DNA from 2 places in the Psychrilyobacter atlanticus DSM 19335 genome. Region 1 is predicted to be linked to the other one. Evidence: riboswitches for the same ligand, from Rfam matches in the RefSeq annotation. Region 1 holds a riboswitch; the other holds the start of a gene.
The links. A riboswitch is a leader RNA that binds a small molecule or an ion and turns the genes downstream of it on or off. The one in region 1 is predicted to bind thiamine pyrophosphate.
Positions count from the first base shown of each region.

Region 2: another riboswitch for thiamine pyrophosphate. It lies ahead of thiS (sulfur carrier protein ThiS); the one in region 1 lies ahead of thiM (hydroxyethylthiazole kinase).

Region 1 is NZ_KE384548.1:355,308-363,503, reverse strand. Features, by position in the region: gene thiD (bifunctional hydroxymethylpyrimidine kinase/phosphomethylpyrimidine kinase) at 1-1,228, opposite strand, end outside; gene thiM (hydroxyethylthiazole kinase) at 1,215-2,054, opposite strand; TPP riboswitch at 2,272-2,374, opposite strand; gene ppdK (pyruvate, phosphate dikinase) at 2,424-5,009, opposite strand; gene ppsR (pyruvate, phosphate dikinase/phosphoenolpyruvate synthase regulator) at 5,030-5,761, opposite strand; gene K337_RS0113485 (CBS domain-containing protein) at 5,825-6,445, opposite strand; gene K337_RS0113475 (fructose-bisphosphatase class III) at 6,596-8,196, opposite strand, start outside.
Region 2 is NZ_KE384547.1:1,987,674-1,995,869, reverse strand. Features, by position in the region: gene K337_RS0110040 (MFS transporter) at 185-1,297, shown strand; gene K337_RS0110035 (hypothetical protein) at 1,327-1,731, shown strand; gene K337_RS0110030 (Na+/H+ antiporter NhaC family protein) at 1,989-3,344, shown strand; gene megL (methionine gamma-lyase) at 3,448-4,638, shown strand; gene K337_RS19215 (hypothetical protein) at 4,754-5,161, shown strand; gene K337_RS0110015 (PHP domain-containing protein) at 5,174-6,025, shown strand; TPP riboswitch at 6,057-6,158, shown strand; gene thiS (sulfur carrier protein ThiS) at 6,255-6,452, shown strand; gene K337_RS0110000 (thiazole synthase) at 6,455-7,225, shown strand; gene thiH (2-iminoacetate synthase ThiH) at 7,234-8,196, shown strand, end outside.

The DNA of each region.
Region 1 (8,196 bases):
TGTAAAGTATATCAATTGCTTTTTTACTGGTTTCAAGGTGCCCTCCTTTAATTAGGATATAGCCTTTATAATAACTAGATATCTTTTGACATGCTTTTTTCATCTCATCTTCATTAGTTATCTCAAACCCACATAATATCTCTGCTTCCGGCAGATTAGGAGTGATGATAGAAGCCAGTGGCAATAATTCATCTACAAGAGTTTCCCTAGCTTCTTTTTCTAACAAAGTATGACCACTTGTTGATACCATTACTGTATCTAAAACTATGTTTTTTGCATCATAGTTTCTCAATTTTTTTGAAATTATTTTTATTATCTCTGTGTTAGATACCATCCCTATCTTTACTGCCATGGGATATATATCTTCAAATACTGCATCTATTTGATCCTCTATTATTTCTTTATTTATATTTTGAATAGATCTTACCCCAGTTGTATTTTGTGCTGTAATTGCTGTTATTACACTCATTCCAAATGTATTATGCATTGTAAAAGTTTTTAAATCTGCTTGTATTCCAGCTCCTCCACTAGAGTCACTTCCTGCTATAGTTAATACTGTATTCATCTCTTTCCCTCCACCTTTAAAAAAAGTTTTTTTTGCTAAATTAAAGAGTATCTTCGACTCTTTGTATGTGTCTTCTGCCCCATATATAGCTGATACAACCGCTACCCCTGCTATTCCTGTACCTTCTAATTTTAATATATTTGATCTATTTATCCCTCCTATAGCCACCATAGGAATTTTAGAACCTAAAGATAATGCCTTTAAATCAGAATACGAAACATTGTCTGCATCGAGTTTTGTTGTAGTTGCAAACACCGCTCCTACCCCATAATAATCAATATCGCTGTCTATACTTTTATCTAGATGTTCCCTTGTTTGAATCGATAAACCTATGATTTTATCTTCACCCAAAATCTTTCTAGCCTCTGTCGGTGAGATATCTCCCTGACCTATATGCACCCCTTCACAATCTATCTCCTTACACACACCTATATTATCGTTGATAATTAACTTGATGCCCTTTTTATCTGTTATTTTTTTTACTTTTTTTCCCAATTTAATAAAACTATCGGTATCCATATTTTTTTCCCTCAATTGAATTATTGTTACTCCAGCATCTATAGATTGTTCAATCTTTTGAAAATATTCTTCCCAAGATAGACCCCCTTTAGAAATAACACCATAGAGAAGAAGATCTCTCTTCTTTATTCTAGTTGTATTCATAATTCAACACTTCCATAAATTCTTCAAATTTTATAGAACCAACCTTATCCAATATATTATTTTTTAATCTACTCAGTTCCCTTTTTTCTAAAGAGTTTGCAGCTATTTCTCCACAAACACCCATCATTCCAACTCCATAGGTTGTTCCCATAAATATATTTTCTTTATTCCCTCCAAGGCTCACTCCTAATAATGCACTAATCATACAACCTGTTCCTGTAATATCAGACATTATATGATTCCCATTGGACAGATAAACAACTCTTTTACCATCTGTTACCACATCAACTTTTGATGTTACAGCAACAACACAATTATGTACTTTTGATACTTTTTTAGCTATTTCAAAGATACCTTCCTTAGTTAACTCTTTATCTGCAGTGCTCACATCCACTCCGTTAATATCATTATTTCCCTTTAGCAATCCCTTAATCTCACTGATATTCCCCTTAATTACCGATACCTTAACCTTGGATAATATCTCATCTACCCCATCAGTTCTTAACTTAGTAAACCCATAACCTACAGGATCTAAAATTACTGGTATTTCTTTAATATTAGCCATTTCTCCCGCTCTTATCATTGATTCTATAGTCCTTTCATTTATCGTTCCTATATTTATTACCAGGGAGCTGCATACTGATACAACCTCTTCTACCTCTAAAATACTGTCTGCCATGATGGGACTTCCATCAAAAGCTAATTGAATATTAGCACAATCATTTACCGTTACATAGTTTGTAATATTATGTACTAGGGGTCTGTTCTTCTCTATATTTTCCTTTACTTTTTTCAATTCATCTTTCATCTGTATAATTCCTTCCATTTTTCCTCCAAATCTCTTTATAAAACAAAAAGCAACATGATGTTGCATCCAAACAGGCATAATCTAGATCTTTATTATTTTTTATTTACTCCATAAACCTTATCGCAAAATTCTATGTTTACAAAGTGAACTACTAGCATTTTTGTGATGCTCTTGCGGGTATAATTTCCCAAACTACAAAAAAAAGATGCCTTAAACAAAGGCATCTTTAACAATAAAATATTATTTTATCACTTCCTACGCTAGAATTACCTAGATCAGGTTAAAGGTCGAGACTATCTTGTCTCCTCTCAGCCGTTACAGCTCCCTTGCTTTTCTATAATCTATCATAAATATATCTAAATGACAAATAAATTTCATTTTTATCTTTTAAAAAGAATAATTTCTTCCTCTTATAGTGTTCTGCGCTACTGCTAATTTAGCAATAGGTATTCTATATGGTGAACAACTTACATAAGCTAAACCGATTGAGTGGAAAAATTCAATACTTTTTGGATCTCCTCCATGTTCTCCACAAACACCTATCTTAAGACCTTTCTTTGCTGCTCTACCTAAAGTTGCTGCCATCTCCATCAATTTTCCTACACCCTTTATATCTATAGTTTCAAATGGATCTGCATCTAAGATATTTTTTTCTCTGTAGTCAGAGATAAACTTTCCTGCATCATCTCTTGAATATCCAAAAGTTATCTGAGTCAGGTCATTCGTTCCAAAACTAAAGAAGTCTGCTTTTTCTGCAATCTCATCAGCTGTAACACAAGCTCTAGGAACTTCTATCATCGTTCCTATTTTATATTCCATATCTATATCTGAGTTTTCAATTACTTCATCTACTATTAATACTAATCTATCTCTCAAGTATCCAAGTTCTTCTACTTTTCCTACTAATGGAATCATTATTTCAGGTTTCACTTCGATTCCAGATTTTTTAACTTCTATCGCAGCTTCAATGATTGCTCTAGACTGCATCTCATAGATCTCAGGGTAAGTTATTCCTAATCTACACCCACGATGACCCAGCATAGGGTTTAATTCTTCTAACTTTAACATTCTATTATCTATCTCTTCCATGGTAATTCCCATAGATTCTGTTAACTTTAATTTCTCTTCTATCTCTCTTGGTAAGAACTCATGTAGTGGAGGATCGATCAATCTTACTGTTACAGAATTCCCTTTCATTGCTTCAAATATTCCTTTAAAATCAAGTCTTTGAAGAGGTAAAATACTCTCTAAAGCTATCTTTCTTTCGTGACTATTTTCAGCTAAGATCATCTCTCTAACATGATTTATCTTTTTTTCCTCGAAAAACATATGTTCAGTTCTACAAAGACCTATTCCATTTGCTCCAAAGTCATAAGCAACTTTGGCATCTAAAGGTGTATCAGCATTTGCCAAAACCTTCATTGCTCCAATTTCACTAGACCAATCCAGGATCATCTTAAATTCATCTGTTAATCCAGAGTCACTTTTATTAAGCTCACCTAAGTATACATTTCCTGTACTTCCATTTAATGATATACATTCTCCCTCAGAGACCGTGATATTTCCTACTTTAAATTCTCTTCTTTCTTCATCTAAGTCAAGTGATCCACATCCACAGATACAGCATCTACCCATTCCACGGGCAACTACTGCTGCATGGGAAGTCATCCCTCCACGAACAGTTAATATTCCATCTGCTATATTCATTCCTTCAATATCTTCTGGTGAAGTTTCTAATCTTACTAAGATTCCGCCATTATTTTCCTTTATTTTTTCTGAACTAAAGTATACTTTTCCTGTTGCAGCACCTGGTGATGCAGCTAATCCAGTCACTAAAACTTCTGAATTTGATAACTCTTCTTCTGAAAATGTTGGATGTAGTAACTGTGAGATCATCTCAGGTTCTATCATCATTATAGCTTTTTCCTTAGTTATTATACCTTCATTAACTAAATCTGTAGCTACTTTTATAGCCGCATTTGCAGTTCTCTTACCATTTCTTGTCTGAAGGATGTATAATTTATGATTTTCAATAGTAAATTCTATATCCTGCATATCTTTATAGTGATCTTCTAAAAGGCCACATAGATCTATTAACTCTTTATAAGTTTCAGGCATTACATTTTCTAATTCTTCTATCTTTTTTGGAGTTCTTATTCCTGCTACTACATCTTCCCCTTGAGCATCGATTAAAAATTCACCAAACAATTTATTTTCACCACAAGATGGATTTCTAGTAAATACTACTCCTGTACCTGAAGTATCTCCCATATTACCAAATACCATAGATTGAACTGTAACTCCTGTTCCAATATCATGTGGGATATTATTTAAATTACGGTAGTAGATAGCTCTAGGATTGTTCCAAGAGCTAAATACTGCTTCGATTGCTGCTAACAGTTGGTCCATTGGATCTTCTGGAAACTTAAAGTTTACTTCTGATTTGAAGAGTTTTTTATATTCTTTAATATAAGTTTCTTTTTTAGTTCCATTCTTCTCAAGTTCTTTTTCAAGTAAATCATACTTGTACTTTTCAATTCCATATACTACCTCCGAAAACATTTGTATAAATCTTTTATAACTATTAAATGCAAACTCTTCATTTCCTGTTTGCGTTGCAAGTAACTTATATGTTTTGTCATTTAAACCTAAGTTTAAGATTGTATCCATCATTCCAGGCATAGATATGGCAGCACCAGATCTTACTGAAACAAAAAGTGGATTATCTCCTCCAAATTTTTTATCTGTCACGGCCTCTAAGTTCTTTAAGTTTTGCTCTATATCTTTCTTTAAGCCCTTCCATACTTTTTTTTGCTCTTCATAGTATTTCATACAAGCTTCTGTCGTTATAACAAATCCTTGTGGAATTGGTAATCCTAATTTAGTCATTTCAGAAAGGTTTGCACCTTTTCCTCCTAATAAAGACTTCATTTCCTTTCCACCGTCGTTAAAGGAATAAATAAATTTTTTCATGAGTTAATCCTCCTTGAGTATTATGCTTTTATTAATTTTAAGATGATCTCTGCCGTTTCTTCAATGGCTTTTTGTGATACATCTATTACTGGACACCGTAATTTTTTCATTATACTGTCTGAATAATCCAATTCTTCCAATATTCTTCCGAAGGATGCATAACTAGATGCTCTCTCCTCTGCTTTCATTGTTTTTAACCTTTCTTCTCTTATCTTGTTTAACTTATCTATAGATATGGTCAACCCAATTACCTGAGTTGCCTCAAAGATCTCTTTTGGAATAGGTACTTCTGGAACCAATGGTATATTTATTATCTTTAATCCACTTTTATTGGCTAAATAGATTGACAGGGGTGTTTTAGATGTCCTGGATAAACCCACAATCAGAAGATCCGCTTCTAATATTCCCCGGCTTATCTTTCCATCGTCATACTTTACTGCAAATTCCATAGCCTCAATACGTTTAAAATACTTTTCATCCATCTTCTTAAATGAATTTGCTTTAGATTTTTTAAATAATTTTTTAAATCCATATTTTAAAATTTTAAAAGTATCAAAATATGTTATGTCTTTTTCTATACAAAACTTTTCTAGTTTTCGAAGCTGTTTTTTATCTTTTAAACTGTAAAAAACTAAATTTTGAGAATTTATAACTTCTAATTTTTCAAATTCTTTCTGGGTTATCTGTATTAGTTTAAAATCTTCCCGATTCAATTCATCTTTAATTACTTTTAAGATAACTTCTGAGTCCACTATAGCGTCATCTTTAATAAAATATATATCAATAATAGAAATCCCTCCTGCTACCTACGTCAACTATAATAAAGTCTCAAACAAAACCTTACTTAGATCCGTTTTCGAAATCTTCCCTACAATTTTATATCCATTTAATTCTTTAGAATACTCAACTATCGGCAGGGAATCTACCTCTTTTTTTACAATTATTTCAGCAGCTTCAAACAATGTAGCATCTGTAGTACAAAAGTGTATATTCGGCATTCTGCTCATTATCAAGCTGATTGGCAGAGACGAAAGATCCATCCCTCCTATAGCTGCTTTAAGTAGATCTTTTCTAGAAACCACACCAGAAAGTAAATCTCCATTGGTTATATAGATTGTCCCTGAATCTCTTGTAAAAATTTCTACTATTCCATCATGGATAGAATTTTTCTCCGAGAGGATCAAAGCTTCTCCTATAAATTCTGTTACATTTATATCTTTCAATGAAGAACTATCTATTTTTTTAGGCTTTTGAGGATTCAAACTGTATCCTACCTTAGTTTTAGATTTTATAATCTCTGATTTTATTAAAAAAGAAAAGTCCGTTCTCAGAGCTGATCTTGTAACTCCTAAAACCTTTGCTATTTTTTCTCCTGTAATCGAACCATTCATTCTAATAATTTCTATTATTCTATATTGTCTTTCAGATAAATTCATAAATTCTCCTTTTTTAGTGTTCACAAATACCTTGTAATTATTTTATCAACCTATCTTTGATCATATAATAATCTTTTGTCGGGTAAAAGTCAACCTTTTTTATTAATTTTTGACCTTTTTTTGTCATTTTTTTCCAACTATAAGTGTACATTAATATCTTCCTATCAAACTTCCGTTTCTATACATCTTCAAAAGAACCCTTAACTCCTTCAAACTCTTTATGAGAAGCTCTCCTGTTTCCGTATCTTTAACTTTTTTTCTCTCTGCCTTATCCACTAATTGTATTACTGATATTATCTCATGACTATCTTCAATGGCTTTTTCAATATTTTTAAATGGTTTATGAGAAGCTAATCTGAGTCCATAAGAATTATAGATTAAAGTATATCCTGCAGTCCCGGTACTCGATTGATAGGCTTTGGATAACCCACCGTCAATCACTAACAATTTTTTACCTGCCCTTATAGGCAGTTCTCCATTTTTAGCCAGCACAGGTGTATGACCATTTATAACATGACCATTTTCTTTTAAAACTCCAAAATGGTCCATAAGTTTTAATATTATTCCTTCATCTTCTCTCAATGTATAGTATGGGTTCTTCTTCTCTTTATGAGTTTCCTTCTCTTTGATAAAATACCTTTCAAAAGTTTTCATCTCCTCTTTCCCAAAAAGAGGTGAATATTCTCCTGTCCACATATACCAGAACCAGTCTAAATCTTTTTCACTTCCCTTAAAGTAAGCTTTACGAGCTAACTTTTCAAATTTATCCATGAGCTCCTTACCGCAGTATTCCTCCCCTTCTATATTAAAACATTTATAAGTTCCTTCTGAATCCATTGGAATACAACCATGAAACATCAGCTGATTGTTATATTTTAAATATATATTTCCATTGGAAAAGAAAAAATGGATATGTTTTTGCAGCTTGTCGCTCTTTTTAAAATATTTAGCTATCTTCTTTATTACCTCTTCCTCCCTCTCTGTTAATTTATAGGGATCTTTCGGGTCTATTGTAGGAAAATTATTACTGGTTAATTTATATTCCTTTCCATTTAATGTAATTGTTCCCTTAGTCTGGTCTATTTTATCTAAAAGCATCCTATTTTCCATATTAAATTCCGGTCTTTTTTTAATAACTTTAGCCTCTAATTTAAACTGAATAATAGCTATAGCTTTATGCATCTGTCCCCTTACATACTGTTCCTTCTCATTAAACAATTCATCACTATTGGCTATAGGTAAAAACTCTTTACACGGATCCCCCCCATAAGTTTCCATAGCAAACCTGCCTAGAGGGAGTAAGTTTATCCCATATCCCTCCTCCAAAGTTTTTAAATTACTATATCGAAGAGATATTCTGAGAACGTTGGCCACGCAGGCAAGATGACCCTTGGATGCTCCTACCCATAATATATCGTGGTTCCCCCATTGAATATCGCAGTCATGATGCCCTATTAGATTATCCATAATCTTATGGGGATCTGCTCCCCTATCATATATATCTCCTAAAATATGCAGTTTATCTACCGACAGCTGCTGGATCAGATTAACAGTTTTTATTATAAAATCATCTGCTATCTCCAACTCTATTACTGTAGATATGATCTGAGAGTAATATTCCTCTTTATTAAAGTCCTTGCTGTTCAGTGTCAAAAACTCCTCCAATATATAGGCATATTCATCGGGTAATGCTTTCCTTACTTTGGATCTGGTATATTTAGACGACACTAATCGAAATATAGATATAATCC
Region 2 (8,196 bases), on a different contig from region 1:
AGAATAATGTGTTTTATGATATAATTGTAGTAAAAGTTAACAAAAAAACAGAAAAATCCACCAGAGGTGAAAAAAAGTCTCTAATAATGATAAAAAACTATACAATAAACTAGGTAAAATAACAACCATTTAATGGTAAAATAAAACAGAACGAACAAGAAAAGAAATCAAGGAGGAAAAATCAGTGTCGATCTACATATTATTTTATTTTACATTCTACTTTACTTTAGGGGCTAGTATGCTCTATTTCTCCCAATTTTTTGAAACTGTCCATATATCAGGAGGACAATCAGGGATGATTTTTGCTATAGGGTCATTTTTAGCTATGGCTTTTCAACCAGTTTTAGGATATATAAACGACAAGACAAAAAAATCTAAAGAAATATTGATTTTAATAACCGGAATTATTTTTATTACTTTATTTCTGATGAACTATATAAATTCATTTATGGGGATATTAATTTTATATTCCTTCTATGCAATAGCGGTCTTTTGTGAGATGCCCCTTATGGATACAGTATCTCTCACTACCCATTATGCCTTTGGAAAGATAAGGTTATGGGGTTCGATAGGGTTTGCTGTAGGAGCTTTAGTTTCGGGAAAAGTTATAGAGATGTTCGGGTCTTCTTCATTTTTATATTTAGGAGCAGCAGCTTCAATTATAACTGGGATAATTATTTTAAAAATCCCTGTGAAAATAAATAATTTACACGGTGACGATGAAAAGGTAGACTTAAAGAAGCTTTTAACTAATAAAAGATACATTGTTTTTGTAATGGTTTCCATGTTATTTTTAGGAACTAACAATGGTCACAACAGTTATTTTGCAGTTTATTTTAAAGAGATTGGCGGGTCCATGGCATTATTGGGAACAACGATTTTCTTGATGACCCTCAGTGAAGTACCTTTTATTGGTGTTTCTACAAAATTAATAAGTAAAAAAGGGGTAGAATTTGTAGTTACTTTAGCAGTGTTGTGTATGACTGTCAGATGGGGAGTATATTTCTTATTCTCAAAACCATCTGTGATAGCAGGAACTTTTTTATCCCAGGGAGCATCTGTAGGGTTGTTCTTTGCAGGAGCAAATCTATTTATTCGAAATATTGTAGAAAAAAATACTCTGGGGACGGCAATAACGGTATTTATGGCAGCTGGTTCCTTAGGAGGAATGTTTGTTCAATATATTTCAGGTGTGATCATAGAGCAATATGGAGCAGTTTATATCTATGGATTTTTTACAGTGCTGGCATTTGCAGCCTTGATATTGATGTTTTTAGGAAAAAAATTAAAGAACTAAAAAAATAGAATAAAAAGGAGATTGTAGTTATGGCAAGAGGATACGATGAGGCAAAGGACAGAAAAAATAAGGTATCATTATTTGGAAAAACATTGGTAAGAAGATCTAAATCAACATGTGAGTTATGTGGTGAAACAGGTCAGAAATTAAATATATTTGAGGTTGGAAAGATAGAGGTAGAACCGGATTATGATAGGTGTATCCATATCTGTGATACATGTATGGACACGATAGATCGGTTAAAAAAAGCCGATGAAAATGATCTGAGGTTTTTAAATCACGCTATTTGGAGTGAGGTAAACATAGTAAAGGCTACAGCAATAGATCTTATAAAACAAATCGAAGGAAAATACTCTTGGATAGATGACCTATTGGATATGGTCTATATGGATGAGGAGTTAGAAGAGATAGTTGAAAAGATAAGCAAGAAGTAAAAATAAAAAAGTTTCTTTATAAAAATGAGGTGTTTATCCATTTTTGGATAGCACCTTTTTTTCTTATAAAGTATTAAAAAAATCATACAAAACATTGCTTCAGTTCTAAAATGGTTCTTTTGGTTCAGAAACAAGAATAAATATTTTGTTATATAGAAAAAGTGTTGTATAAACATAAGGTGCAGAAATAGTATAAAAACTATATAAGTTATACTGGGTTTATTGTATATTAAAAAATGAAAAATTGGAGGGAGAAAATGAAACAAGAAAACGTTAAAGCAAGTTTTAAAGGGTTGGTACCATTTTTTGTTTTTATTGGAATTTATTTAGGAAGCGGATTGATGTTGCAGTCTCAGGGGGTAGAATTAGCATTTTATCAACTGCCTGCTCCTATAGCAGCTTTTGCTGGAATCGTAACTGCTTTTATTCTTTTTAAAGGCACGATCAACGAAAAATTTAGTACTTTTGTCAAGGGATGCGGTCATCAGGATATAATAATAATGTGTATAATATATCTTCTTGCCGGAGCATTTGCTGGAGTATCTAAGGCCATGGGAGGAGTAGATTCTACTGTTAATTTAGGACTTACTTATATACCGGCACAATATATTGCAGCCGGGTTATTTATCATCGCCGGATTTATTTCTACAGCTACAGGAACTTCTGTAGGTGCTATTGTTGCCATTGCTCCAATTGCTGTGGGATTAGCTGAAAAAGGGGGACTTTCCCTTCCACTAGTGCTCTCTGCTGTTATGGGAGGAGCTATGTTTGGAGATAACCTTTCAATAATTTCAGATACTACAATTGCAGCTACCAGGACTCAAGGTGTAGAGATGAAGGATAAGTTTAGAGTTAATATTTTAATTACTGCTCCTGCAGCTATTATTACAATTATACTTCTAATTATTTTTGGAAGACCTGAAATTTTACCTGAGGTTCAAAACTATGACTTTAGTCTGATTAAAATTTTGCCATATCTCTTTGTACTTGGATTTTCTTTGATTGGAATGAATGTTTTCCTAGTTTTAACCGGGGGAATTGCTCTTTCTGGAGTAATCGGTCTTATTTATGGAGATTTTACTGTCCTCACTTTTTCAAAAGAAATTTATAATGGATTTGTAGGAATGAATGAGATCTTTCTCCTTTCATTTCTTACAGGTGGTTTAGCTGCTATGGTTACTAAAGCTGGTGGAATTCAGTGGCTCCTTGAAAAAATACAAAAGAGTATCAGGGGACCAAAAACAGCTCAATTAGGAATCGGGGCATTGGTGGGACTTACAGATATGGCTGTAGCTAATAATACAGTTGCAATAATTATAAATGGTTCCATAGCTAAAAAACTCTGTAGAAAGTATGAAGTTGACCCGAGAAAAAGTGCCGCTATATTGGATATTTTTTCTTGTATAGCTCAGGGTTTTATCCCTTATGGAGCTCAAATGCTGATTTTAGTAGGTTTTGCAGGGGGGAAAGTAACACCGTTGGAAGTTATGCCTCTATTGTGGTATCAGCAATTATTGTTATTAGCTGTTATAGTTTCAGTTCATATACCGTTTGCTGATGGTCTTATGAGAAAAAAACCATGGGTATGGGAAGTTGATACAGAAAATCTCTAAAAGTGTTCTTTAAAATAATATTTTTTCTAAAAAAATATTGTGTTTTAGAAAAAAATGTTATATACATGGAGTAGAAACATTTTAAAATTTAAGGGGGCTTAAAATGAAAGGGATTCAAGAAAAAGGATTTGGAACAAAGGCAATACATGGAGGAGCAGAAAAAAATCCATTTGGAACATTAACTACACCGATATACCAAAGTTCTACATTTGTATTTGATAGTGCAGAACAAGGTGGTAAAAGGTTTGCTTTAGAAGAAGCAGGATATATTTATTCAAGATTAGGAAACCCTACATCAAGTGTTGTAGAAGGAAAATTAGCATTATTAGAGGGAGCAGAAGCGGCGTTAGCAACTAGTTCAGGAATGGGAGCTATCTCATCTACTATGTGGACATTGCTTAAAGCTGGGGATCATTTATTAGCTGACAAAACTTTATATGGGTGTACATATGCTTTCTTGTGTCATGGATTAACTAAATTTGGAATCGATGTAGAATTTGTTGATACTTCTGATTTAGAAGCTGTGAAAAAAGCTATGAAACCTAATACTAGAATAGTTTATTTAGAAACACCGGCAAATCCTAACTTAAAAGTTGTGGATGTAACAGCTGTTTGTGAGATAGCTCATAAAAATGAAGGAACTAAGGTAGTAGTAGACAATACATTTGCAACACCATACCTTCAAAATCCTATAAAATTAGGTGCTGACTTAGTAGTTCATTCAGCAACTAAATACTTAAATGGTCATGGAGACGTAGTAGCAGGATTTGTAGCAGGAGATTTAGAAACAGTAACTCAAATAAGATTAATAGGTGTAAAGGATATGACTGGTTCAGTTCTTAGTCCGCAAGACGCTTTTCTTATGATAAGAGGAATGAAGACTTTAGAGCTTAGAATGGAAAGACATTGCAGTAATGCATATGACATAGCTAGATTCTTAGATGATCATCCTATGATAGAAAAGGTATATTATCCAGGGCTTGAATCTCATGAAGGACACGAGATTGCAAAGGAGCAAATGAATGGATTTGGTGGAATAATAGCATTTGACGTAAAGGGTGGAATAGAAGCTGGGAAGAAATTATTAAATAGCTTGGAGTTATGTACTTTGGCAGTAAGTTTAGGAGATACAGAAACATTGATCCAGCATCCGGCATCGATGACACATTCTCCATATACTAGAGAAGAGAGATTAGCATCAGGAATTACAGATGGATTAGTTAGAATATCTGTAGGTTTAGAAGGTGTAAATGATATTATAGATGATTTAAAGCAGGGATTGGAAAAGTTATAGAACATATAAAATAGCGGGGATCTATCTTCGCTATTTTTTTATTAACACTAAAGTTTTTATGTTGTTTATGATATAATAACAGGTGGAAATAAGAAAATAAAAAGGAGATAGGATCATGGCTAAATGGACAGGAAGAAGTAAAGGAAGAAAAAACAATGTAGCAGAATTTGGAAAAGAATTGGTAAGAAGATCAAAATCAACCTGTGAACTATGTGGAGAATCTGGAAGGAGTCTCAGTGTATACGAAGTTGGAAAAACTGAGGAAGATGCTGACTTAGAGAGGTGTGTCCATGTATGTGATGAATGTAAAAATACAATGAAAAGATTAAATAAAGCTGGTGAGAATGATCTGAGATTTTTAAATCATGCAATTTGGAGTGAAGAAACTACAGTAAAAGCTACAGCACTTCATATTATTTCTGAGATAGAGAATAGAAATAGGTATTCATGGATCGATGATCTGGTGGATATGGTTTATATAGATAATGAATTAAAAGAAATATGCGAAAGGATGAAACATTAAAAAGGAGGACTCATGATAGATTTACATATGCATTCTACATTTTCAGATGGGACACTGACTCCTACACAGCTGATAGAACGAGCTAAACAAAATAATATAGAGGTCATGGCTATTACCGATCATGATAATGTAGATGGACTGAAAGAGGGAAGAATAGAGGCAGAAAAAAAAGGTATAACATTTATAAATGGAATAGAGGTTTCAGCTAATTTTTTGAATAAAGACATCCATATACTGGGGTATTTTTTAAATTTAGAGGATGAAGAATTTTTGGAATGGCTAAAAAATCTTCAAGAGAAAAGACAGAATAGAACCTTGGAGATACTGAAAAAATTAGCTGATTTAGGAATAGATATAAGTTTATCCGAAGTAGAAGGGGAAGTTCTTGGGAATGTAATCGGACGGCCTCATATAGCTAAGATAATAATAAAAAAAGGTTTTGCAGTTACCATGGATCAAGTATTTGACAGGTATTTGGGAGACGGAAAACCTGCATACGTTCCCAAGGTAGGGGTTGATATGGTGGAAGTAGTAAAAAAATTAAAAGCCAATGGAGCTGTAGTTATCTTGGCTCACCCACATCTGATATCCCATCCAGATGATACAGTGATAAATATAATAGATAATTTGATAAAAAATGGATTGGACGGGCTGGAACTGTATTATCCTAATATAGCTCTGAGAAAAAAAAATAAACTTATGAAGATAGCTAAAAAAAGAGATCTTATCTTAACTGGAGGTTCTGATTTTCATGGACTTCACAGGGCAGGGATAGACATAGGGCTAGGAAATATTTCTACAGAAGTGTTTCAAAAAATGGTAGAAAAAAAAGAAAAGATTGACAAAAACAGAAAAAATATATAAACTAAAATTGAATCAAGAAAGAGACAATCGAATAGACAGCTAGGGGAGCCATGTGGCTGAGAAGTATAAAATTACTGACCCTTTGAACCTGAATCTAGTTAACACTAGCGTAGGAAAGCGGAGTTTTTTTATAAAATTTATAGTAAGTTATATTTTTTTAGAGAACAATCATAACCGTATACCTGTGGGTATACGGTTTTTTTATTACATAAAGACTAAAGGGGGATAGATGGAGATAACTTTAAACGGTGAGGTAAAAAAAGTAGAAGCAGAAAATATCCATGATCTGGTAAAAAGTTTAGGGCTGGATAGTGATGGTGTGGTGATTTTACACAACGATGAGGTCGTAAAAAAGAACCTTTGGTCGAGAAGTAATTTGAATTTAAGAGATAGCGTAGAAGTATTATATTTTGTATCAGGGGGATAGAGATGGATAAATTAATATTAGGCGGAGTGGAATTTAAAAGCAGATTGTTGACAGGAACAGGCAAGTTTTCTTCTAAAGATGAGATACCAAAGATGCTAGAGGCCAGCCAGTCACAGATAATAACCATGGCTCTTAGAAGGGTAAATTTAAATAATAGTGATGAAAATATATTGAATTATATTCCTAAAGACATTACTCTACTGCCCAATACATCAGGGGCTAGAAATGCAGAGGAAGCCATAAAGATTGCAAGGATAGCAAGAGCTGCAGGATGTGGTGATTTTATTAAGATAGAGGTAATAAATGATATGAAATATTTAATGCCGGATAATGCGGAGACTATTAAGGCAACGAAGGTTCTGGCAGGTGAAGGGTTTATAGTATTACCGTATATGACTCCAGATCTAATAGCTGGACAGAGATTAAAGGAAGCTGGAGCAGCAGCAGTAATGCCTTTGGGGTCACCTATAGGATCAAATCGTGGGATAGAAACTAAGGCAATGATTGAGATAATGATAGAAAATATAGATCTTCCAATCATCGTGGATGCAGGGATCGGGAAACCATCCCAGGCAGCAGAAGCTATGGAGATGGGAGCAGCAGCAGTACTTGTAAACACTGCAATAGCGTGCTCTCCTAACCCAGCTGAGATGGGAGAAGCTTTTGCATTGGCAGTAAAAGCAGGAAGGATGGCATACAAAGCTAGGATGGCAGAGGAAAGCAGATATGCCAATGCATCGTCACCACTGACAGGTTTTTTACATAATAATTAGGAGGAAAGATGTCATTTTATAAAGAAGTAGAAAAATTCAAAGATTTTGATATGGAAAAATATATGGATGAACTTACCCATGAAGAGATAAAAAGATCTATAAAAAAAGATAAATTAACTAAGTTTGATTTTTTAAATTTGTTATCTCCTAAGGCCAAGGATCATCTGGAGGAGATGGCAAAGGAAGCCCAGAGGAGGAGTGTCCAGCAGTTTGGAAAGATAATAAGTCTGTATATCCCCATGTATATTTCAAACTACTGTACCAATGAATGCACCTATTGCGGATTCAATAAAAACAATAAGATTGATAGAAAACACCTTAAATTAAATGAGATACAAGCTGAAGCTATAGAGATCGCCAAAACAGGGATAAGACATATCCTCCTTTTAACAGGGGAAGCCGAAGGGTTAGTGGGAGTAGATTATATAGAGGATGCAGTTAAAATATTGAAAAAGCATTTTGATTCTGTAGTGGTAGAGATATACCCATTGGAGACAGAAGAATACAGGAGGTTAGGTAATATTGGAGTTGACGGACTGACTATATACCAGGAAGTTTATGATGAAAAAATCTATAAAAGTGTACATCTGGGAGGAAAAAAATCAGATTATATGTGGAGGCTGGAAACACCTGAAAGGGGAGCTAAAGCAGGACTTAGAAGTATAAATATCGGGACCTTATTTGGATTGGGAGATTTGGTAGAGGAAGCTTATCTATCGGGACTTCATGCTGAATATCTTACAGATAAATATTTAAACAGTGAGTTTTCTATCTCACTGCCTCGTATAAATGAAGCAGAGGGTGGTTATAAGAGTAAATATATCTTAGATGACGCAAGTTTTGTTCAGTTTGTTTTGGCTTATAGACTATTTCTTCCTAAAGCAGGGATAAATATATCTACCAGAGAGGTTGCGGAGTTCAGGGATAACCTGATTGGATTGGGAGTGACTAAATTTTCAGCAGGATCCAAA